Linked DNA regions of Desulfofalx alkaliphila DSM 12257. The protein of the gene in region 1 binds, or shares a complex with, the protein of each later gene. Links are inferred from orthologs where the notes say so. Each region holds a gene or a part of one and is shown on either strand. Other genes may lie near its edges.

Region 1 (3,478 bases):
AAAATAATACTGTGCAGTTTACCCCTTTTAACCCCGCGCAGCAGCTTATTGCAAATTTCTTTTATATCGAAGGGTACCTCGGGAATAATTATTGATTCCGCACCACCTGCCAAACCGGCATTTAAAGCAATGAATCCTGCATCACGACCCATCACTTCAATGACAAATGTTCTCTCATGGGAGGTGGCGGTGTCTCTAATTTTATTTATGGCATCCACCACGTTATTTAAGGCGGTATCAAAACCAATGGTATAGTCTGTGCCCGGTATATCGTTGTCAATGGTGCCCGGTACTCCTACCACCGGTAAGTTATGCTCTTGGTGAAATAGCTTGGCTCCCTTAAAGGAACCGTCCCCACCTATGACCACCAGGCCTTGAATGCCAAAACGGCCTACGTTTTCGTAGGCCCTGGCCCTGCCTTCAGCAGTGGTAAAATCCTCTGAACGGGCTGTGTGCATTATGGTGCCACCCCGATGGATAATATCAGCCACCGAGCCCAAACTCATCGGCCACAGGTCGCCATCTATAAAACCGCTAAAACCCCGGTTAATACCTATCACTTCTATTCCATGGTAAATAGCCTTTCTTACTACAGCCCTAACGGCGGAGTTCATGCCCGGTGCATCCCCGCCACTGGTCATCAGCGCTATTCTCTGCACATCACTACCCCCTATCCCATTTTGCCCATGGCCCTAAATTTTTTATATCTATGATCCACCAAAGTTTCACTTGCAATCTCTTTTAACTGCCCCAGGTGTTTTCTAATACTTTTGGCCATCAGCTTTGCCGCCTCCTCAGCATTGCGGTGGGCACCGCCCAAGGGCTCAGCAATGATTTCATCGGTTACTTCCAGATCTAACAAGTCCTGGGCGGTAAGTCGCAATGCCGCAGCAGCTTGCTGGGCTTTGGTGCCGTCCTTCCATAAAATGCTGGCACAGGCCTCAGGGGTGCTAACGGAAAATATTGCGTGTTCTTGCATTAGTATGCGGTCTGACACACTAAAGGCCAAGGCACCGCCGCTGCCACCTTCACCGATAATAACAGATATTAAAGGAATTTTTAAGGTAGACATTTCCATTAAAGAACGGGCGATGGCCTCACCCTGGCCCCGCTCCTCCGCCCCCATGCCACAGTATGCACCGGGGGTGTCAACAAGACAAATAACAGGCCGTTTAAATTTTTCCGCCTGTTTCATTAATCTAATGGCTTTACGGTAGCCCTCGGGGTGGGCCATACCAAAGTTACAGGCTACGTTTTGTTTAGTGTCCTTTCCCTTTAGGTGGGCTATTACCGTAACCGGTTGACCGTCAAACCGACCAATACCACCAACCACAGCCGGATCATCGCCATATAAGCGGTCGCCGCTTAGGGTAATAAAGTCAGTGATTAATAATTTTATATAATCCAGCGCATTGGGTCGTTCAGGGTGACGGGCTATCTGTACCTTTTGCCAGGGGGTAAGGTTGCCATAAATGTTTTGTTTTAATTCACGGGCCCGTTTCTCCAGCGTGTCAATTTCATTGCTTAAGTCTATATCTTTTTCCGCTGCAAAGGCCTTTAGTTCGTTAATTTTAGTTTCCAGCTCAACAATGGGTTTTTCAAATTCTAACAGTGCCGGCACCTTTACTCACCCCCCGCAACGTGTAAAGAAATGATGTTTGTTAAGGTTTGTTTCATATTATTACGGGATACAATCAGGTCCACAAAACCATGTTGACGCACAAATTCAGCCCGTTGAAAGCCTTCAGGTAACTTTTGCTTGATGGTCTGCTCAATGACCCTGGGGCCGGTAAATCCAATCAGGGCACCGGGCTCGGCAATAATTATGTCCCCCAGGGAGGCAAAGCTGGCAGTTACTCCACCGGTGGTGGGATCGGTAAGAACGGTTATATACAAGAGCCCGGCCTCATCTAATTTTGCCAGGGCTGCCGTAGTCTTTGCCATTTGCATCAATGAAAGAATACCCTCTTGCATGCGGGCGCCGCCAGATGTGGAAAAAATAATTAATGGGGATTTTTTCTCTATGGCAGCCTCAACTGCCCTGGTTATTTTTTCACCAACAACTGAACCCATACTGCCCATGATGAAATTTGCATCCATCACCGCCAACACCACAGGGTAGCCATGGATGGTTCCCTCCCCGGTAACCACCGCCTCTTTTAAACCTGTTGTTTGCATTGCCTTTTCCAGCTTTTCCGGGTAGCCGGGAAATTGCAAGGGATTGCCGGAAACCAATTGGCTGTCATATTCCACAAAGCTGCCTGCGTCCAAGGTCATATCAATACGTTCGTAGGCACTGACCCGAAAGTGAAAATTGCATTTTTGACATACTTTATAATTTTTACCAAGCTCTTTAATGTATAGTATTTCACTGCAGCGGGTACATTTGACCCACAGCCCCTCTGGAATATCTCTTTTTTCTTTTTCCGGCTTCACCGTAACATATTTTTGCTTGCGGAAAAATTCTAAAACCAAGTTTTACACCTCTCCCTAAGTTTGCAAAAACTAGAAAGAATTAATCACTTCCATTGCCTCATCTACCTCTGACGCAAGAACTAATATTTCACATGAACTAGCCCCGCCGTCAGCGTTTGAACCTAATGGTTTAACTTTAATAAGAAAACCTTCTTCAGTTAGTTTTTTTTGTAATCTTTCTGTTTCTGCCTTATTTTGTGCAATATAAACCACTTTCCACAATATTGACGCCCCCCCTACTTCTTCAAACGTCAATTGTTTTTTTCTACATAACATTGTTCAATCCTTTTTTTAGTGAAAGAAAAGTCCCATAACACCGTCCAAAATAGTATAAAATAAGTATATCCAGAGCAACAACTCTGGATACTACACAAATAATCACCCCTTGTTTTGTACCCGACCATGCTTGGTCAGCAATTCAACCTGTCCTCTAATTTTTATGGCCGATGTGTGTTCTGTAAACTGTGCTATCATAATTTCGTCCTTATCTAATTTTTCGGTGTGGTGAAATTTTGTATCTCTGCCCCGCGTAAGACCAATTATGGTCACACCGTTTTCCAGCGCTCTTATCACTATATATTCTCCTGTTATTGCCTGTTGTTTATCTATCATTTTAATCACCTTTTTCCTTTATTTAGCAAACATACTACCATAAAGTTATTGGGGTTACAAGTATTAATAATTCCTTGCCATCCTACTTTAAAAGTCCAGCAGCGAACGAAAACCTTCGTTTATAATGTCATCATTTATTCTATCATTTGTTGGGACTGAGCCATAGCCCTTTCTTTTAAGGGGTTTCCACTTTATTCTCACATTTTCTTTGCCCAGTTTTTCCTCAAACCAATGAAGCAGGGGCCCCGGCACCTTTACTTTATTTTCTTCGGGCAGCGCTTTGGTGGTTTTTGTACTGCTGTAATAGATTACCACCTGCTGCTCACCGGGGTTTTTTCTTGCTTCTTGCAAAATCAAACTTTCCAATTGCCGGTCGGGTTTTTCCAGTCTT
Region 2 (3,407 bases), on another replicon or contig:
AATTATATCTTACCCATATGGGTGTTATATTTATCGGTCTTTAAATAAACGGTCAAAAATTTGGGCTATATCCTCTCGCTCATCAATGCGCTTTCCTATAAAAAAGCCTGCCCCTATGCAAAAGGCCACAAAAAGGGCTTTAAAAAAGCCGTATTTGATGGCAAACCAACCAAAGACTAGCCCCAGTAAAACCCCCAATGCCTTACCCCGGTGGTATTCTAATATTTCTTGTAATAAATACTTAAAATTCATCATAACACCTCTTTACACTACTCCACCCGGGGCTTGTTGGTGGAGATATTTTCTACCATTACTTTGACATTATGCACCGATATTCCTGTTATTTCTAGAAGATAATCCTTTATTCGCTGCTGAATTTGCTTGGAAGTTTCCGGTATATTTATGTCCGGAGCCACCGTTACTTTAACAAAGACACTGACTCCGTCTTTAACGGTGTTTATCCTTGGTTTTACCTCCCGCACTCCGTCTATCTGAAAAGCAGCCTTTTTTACCAACCCTTCAATGGCAGGAATGGTAATGCGCAATTGTCCTAAGGTAAACTCGTGTACCACCGCCCGCTTTTCCCGGCTTCCCACCAAGCTAACGTAAAACAATCTTAGGCTTACCAACAAAAGCACACCGATAATTAACCATAATATTATATTATCCCCAGCACCATAGGGGGCATACAGCATAGCATCCAAGGGTTGCAGCCACCAACCGGTGAAAGCGGTCACCGCCAGCAGCAGCAGTATGATGATAGCTAAGGTGTATAATCCCAGTAAAACCCTATCGAGAAAACCCATACCATACCTCCTGAATAAAAAATAATAAAACCAAAACCCGCGGCTTAAGCCCCGGGTTTCCATGTACTTAGCGAACTCTGGCGTTTTCCTCCCCTTTTTCATCGGGAAAAACCACACCGCGGATATGGATGTTTACCTCTACCACCTTTAGACCGGTCATACCCTCAATAGCATGCTTAACATTTGTCTGAATACTGGCTGCCACCTCCGGGATGCGCACACCAAATTCAACAATTACATGCAGATCTACCGCAGCTTCACGCTCACCGACTTCAACCTTTACACCTTTGGACAGGTTTTTGCGGCCTAGCATTTCAGCAATGCCGCCGCCAATTCCGCCACTCATACCTGCAACGCCGGGAATTTCAGTGGCGGCCAATCCCGCTATAATGCCCACCACGTCGTCAGCCACCCGGATAGAACCCAAGGCGTTTTGCTGATCGTGAACATAGATATCTTTAGTACTATTGTTTTGCACCGCGACACCTCCAGAAAATAGTTTGCCGGTTAAACAAGACACAAGTAATTAAGTACAAGTAATTATACCAAACTATACCAACTACCGCAACATTAGATCTTCTTCAGGCAGAATGCGCCGTTGGATAAAGTTGGTATATACTTCGCCCCGACGATAGAAGGCATTGCCCAAAATTCGCTGCTGAAAAGCGGCTGTTGTGGGCACCCCTTCAATGACCATTTCCTTCAGTGCCCTTTCCATACGGCCAATTGCCTCTTGGCGGTCATTGCCCCACACTATCAGTTTACCTATCATGGAGTCATAAAAGGGCGGTACTTGGTAGCCCGGATAAACGGCGCTGTCCATACGTACCCAGGGCCCACCGGGCGGCAGATAGGTGGTAATGGTGCCTGGGGTGGGCATAAAGTTATTAGCAGCATCCTCTGCGTTGATGCGGCATTCTATTGCCCAACCGCGAATTTTAATATCGCTTTGCTTATATCCCAGGGACTCACCGGCAGCAATGCGTATCTGTTCCTTTATTAAATCAATACCTGTAACCATTTCCGTTACCGGGTGTTCCACCTGGATACGGGTATTCATTTCAATAAAATAGAAGTTGTTGTGTTTGTCCAGCAAAAACTCAACGGTGCCCGCATTATAATAATTTACCGCCTGGGCCGCCTTCACTGCCATCTCACCCATCTTTTTGCGCAGTGACGGTGTCAAAGCCACAGATGGTGCTTCTTCTAATAACTTTTGATTGCGGCGCTGAATGGAGCAATCCCTCTCACCCAGGTTAACAATGTTGCCATATTTATCCCCAAGTATTTGAAACTCAATATGGCGGGGCTGCTCAACATATTTTTCAAGATAAACAGCATCATCGCCAAAGGCAGCCTGGGCTTCGTTTTGGGCCGCTGCAATAGACTTAACTAAGTCTTCGCGGTTATGGGCCACCCGCATTCCCCGGCCACCGCCGCCTGCAGAGGCCTTAATAAGTACCGGGTAGCCGATTTGTTCACCTATTTCCACCGCATGATCCATATCCCGCACTACGCCCTCTGAACCGGGCACCACCGGCACCCCGGCCTCTATCATTGTTTGGCGGGCCAGTGCCTTGTTGCCCATCCTTTCGATGGCGTCCGCCGATGGACCAATGAAAGTTATACCGCAGTTCTCACATATATCGGCGAAGTTAGCATTTTCTGATAAAAAACCAAAACCGGGGTGAATGGCCTCTGCACCTGACAGCTCAGACACACTGATAATGTTAGCTATATTTAAGTAGCTCTTTGCTGAAGGCGCCGGGCCGATACAGTAGGCCTCATCGGCAATACGAACCGGTAAACTGTCGGCATCGGCTTCGGAATATACCATAACCGTTCTAATGCCCATTTCCCGGCAGGCCCGAAGTATTCTTAATGCAATTTCTCCACGGTTAGCTATTAATATTTTCTTAAACATGCTTACTCCTTACTTACCCTTTTCTGATTAAAAACATCGGTTGTCCGTATTCCACCGGTTGACCGTTTTCCACCAAAATATCTACTATCTCACCGGCAAACTCTGCCTCTATCTCATTCATTAACTTCATTGCTTCCACAATACACAAGGTTTGCCCCACTTCCACCCTTTGGCCCAATTCCACAAAGGGTTCTGCATCCGGTGCCGATGCCCGATAAAAAGTTCCCACCATGGGCGCAGTAACTGTTTCAATATCCTCGCCCTCCGCTACGGGTTTTTGTGGGGGTGTGGGAGAAGGAGCAGGAGCCGCTGCCGGCGTAGCTTCCACTGCCTTTGGTTTTTCCACCGCCGGTGAGTCAGTTATCTCCGGAGCTGTTACCACTGCACCGGGGCCGTTTCCCTTTTTAATGGACACCTTCATGCCGTCACTTTCCAATGATATTTCATTTATATCTGTTTCGTTTAGAATTTCAATTAACTCTTTTAATTCTTTTAGATTCACTTTGCCAGCCTCCTCGAAGCCTTTGGTTTTTCCATCGCTTTTATCTTTTTTGTTATTACTTTGCTTAATTCTTTCTATTTCCGCCTTATACCTGGTTCCCAGCTCTCCCCGTGCCCTGGCCTGGAAGAATCTCCTTGCTATTTGCGGAAAGAGGGCATAGGAAATGACATCTTCT

The links.
Region 2: the proteins of accD (region 1) and accC are in contact, whole or in part, in a solved structure (PDB 8UXZ), measured with the Escherichia coli proteins. The link is inferred for Desulfofalx alkaliphila DSM 12257 from one-to-one orthologs.

The regions. Positions count from the first base shown.
Region 1 is NZ_JONT01000001.1:297,142-300,619, reverse strand. The notes cover bases 550-3,478. They hold accD (acetyl-CoA carboxylase, carboxyltransferase subunit beta), read right to left. Parts: upstream 2,476-3,478; coding sequence 1,624-2,475; downstream 550-1,623. Other genes in these bases: BR02_RS0101505 (DNA polymerase III subunit alpha), read right to left, coding at 3,175-3,478; mtrB (trp RNA-binding attenuation protein MtrB), read right to left, coding at 2,854-3,087; BR02_RS0101515 (glutamate decarboxylase), read right to left, coding at 2,506-2,688; BR02_RS0101525 (acetyl-CoA carboxylase carboxyltransferase subunit alpha), read right to left, coding at 671-1,621; pfkA (6-phosphofructokinase), read right to left, coding at 550-659. Outside these bases: more of pfkA, read right to left, coding at 1-549.
Region 2 is NZ_JONT01000007.1:107,899-111,305, forward strand. The notes cover bases 549-3,407. They hold accC (acetyl-CoA carboxylase biotin carboxylase subunit), read right to left. Parts: upstream 2,731-3,407; coding sequence 1,366-2,730; downstream 549-1,365. Other genes in these bases: amaP (alkaline shock response membrane anchor protein AmaP), read right to left, coding at 549-806; BR02_RS0105155 (Asp23/Gls24 family envelope stress response protein), read right to left, coding at 874-1,284; accB (acetyl-CoA carboxylase biotin carboxyl carrier protein), read right to left, coding at 2,744-3,407. Also shown: BR02_RS0105145 (DUF2273 domain-containing protein), read right to left, coding at 31-252; more of amaP, read right to left, coding at 270-548. UniProt on the Escherichia coli protein: This protein is a component of the acetyl coenzyme A carboxylase complex; first, biotin carboxylase catalyzes the carboxylation of the carrier protein and then the transcarboxylase transfers the carboxyl group to form malonyl-CoA.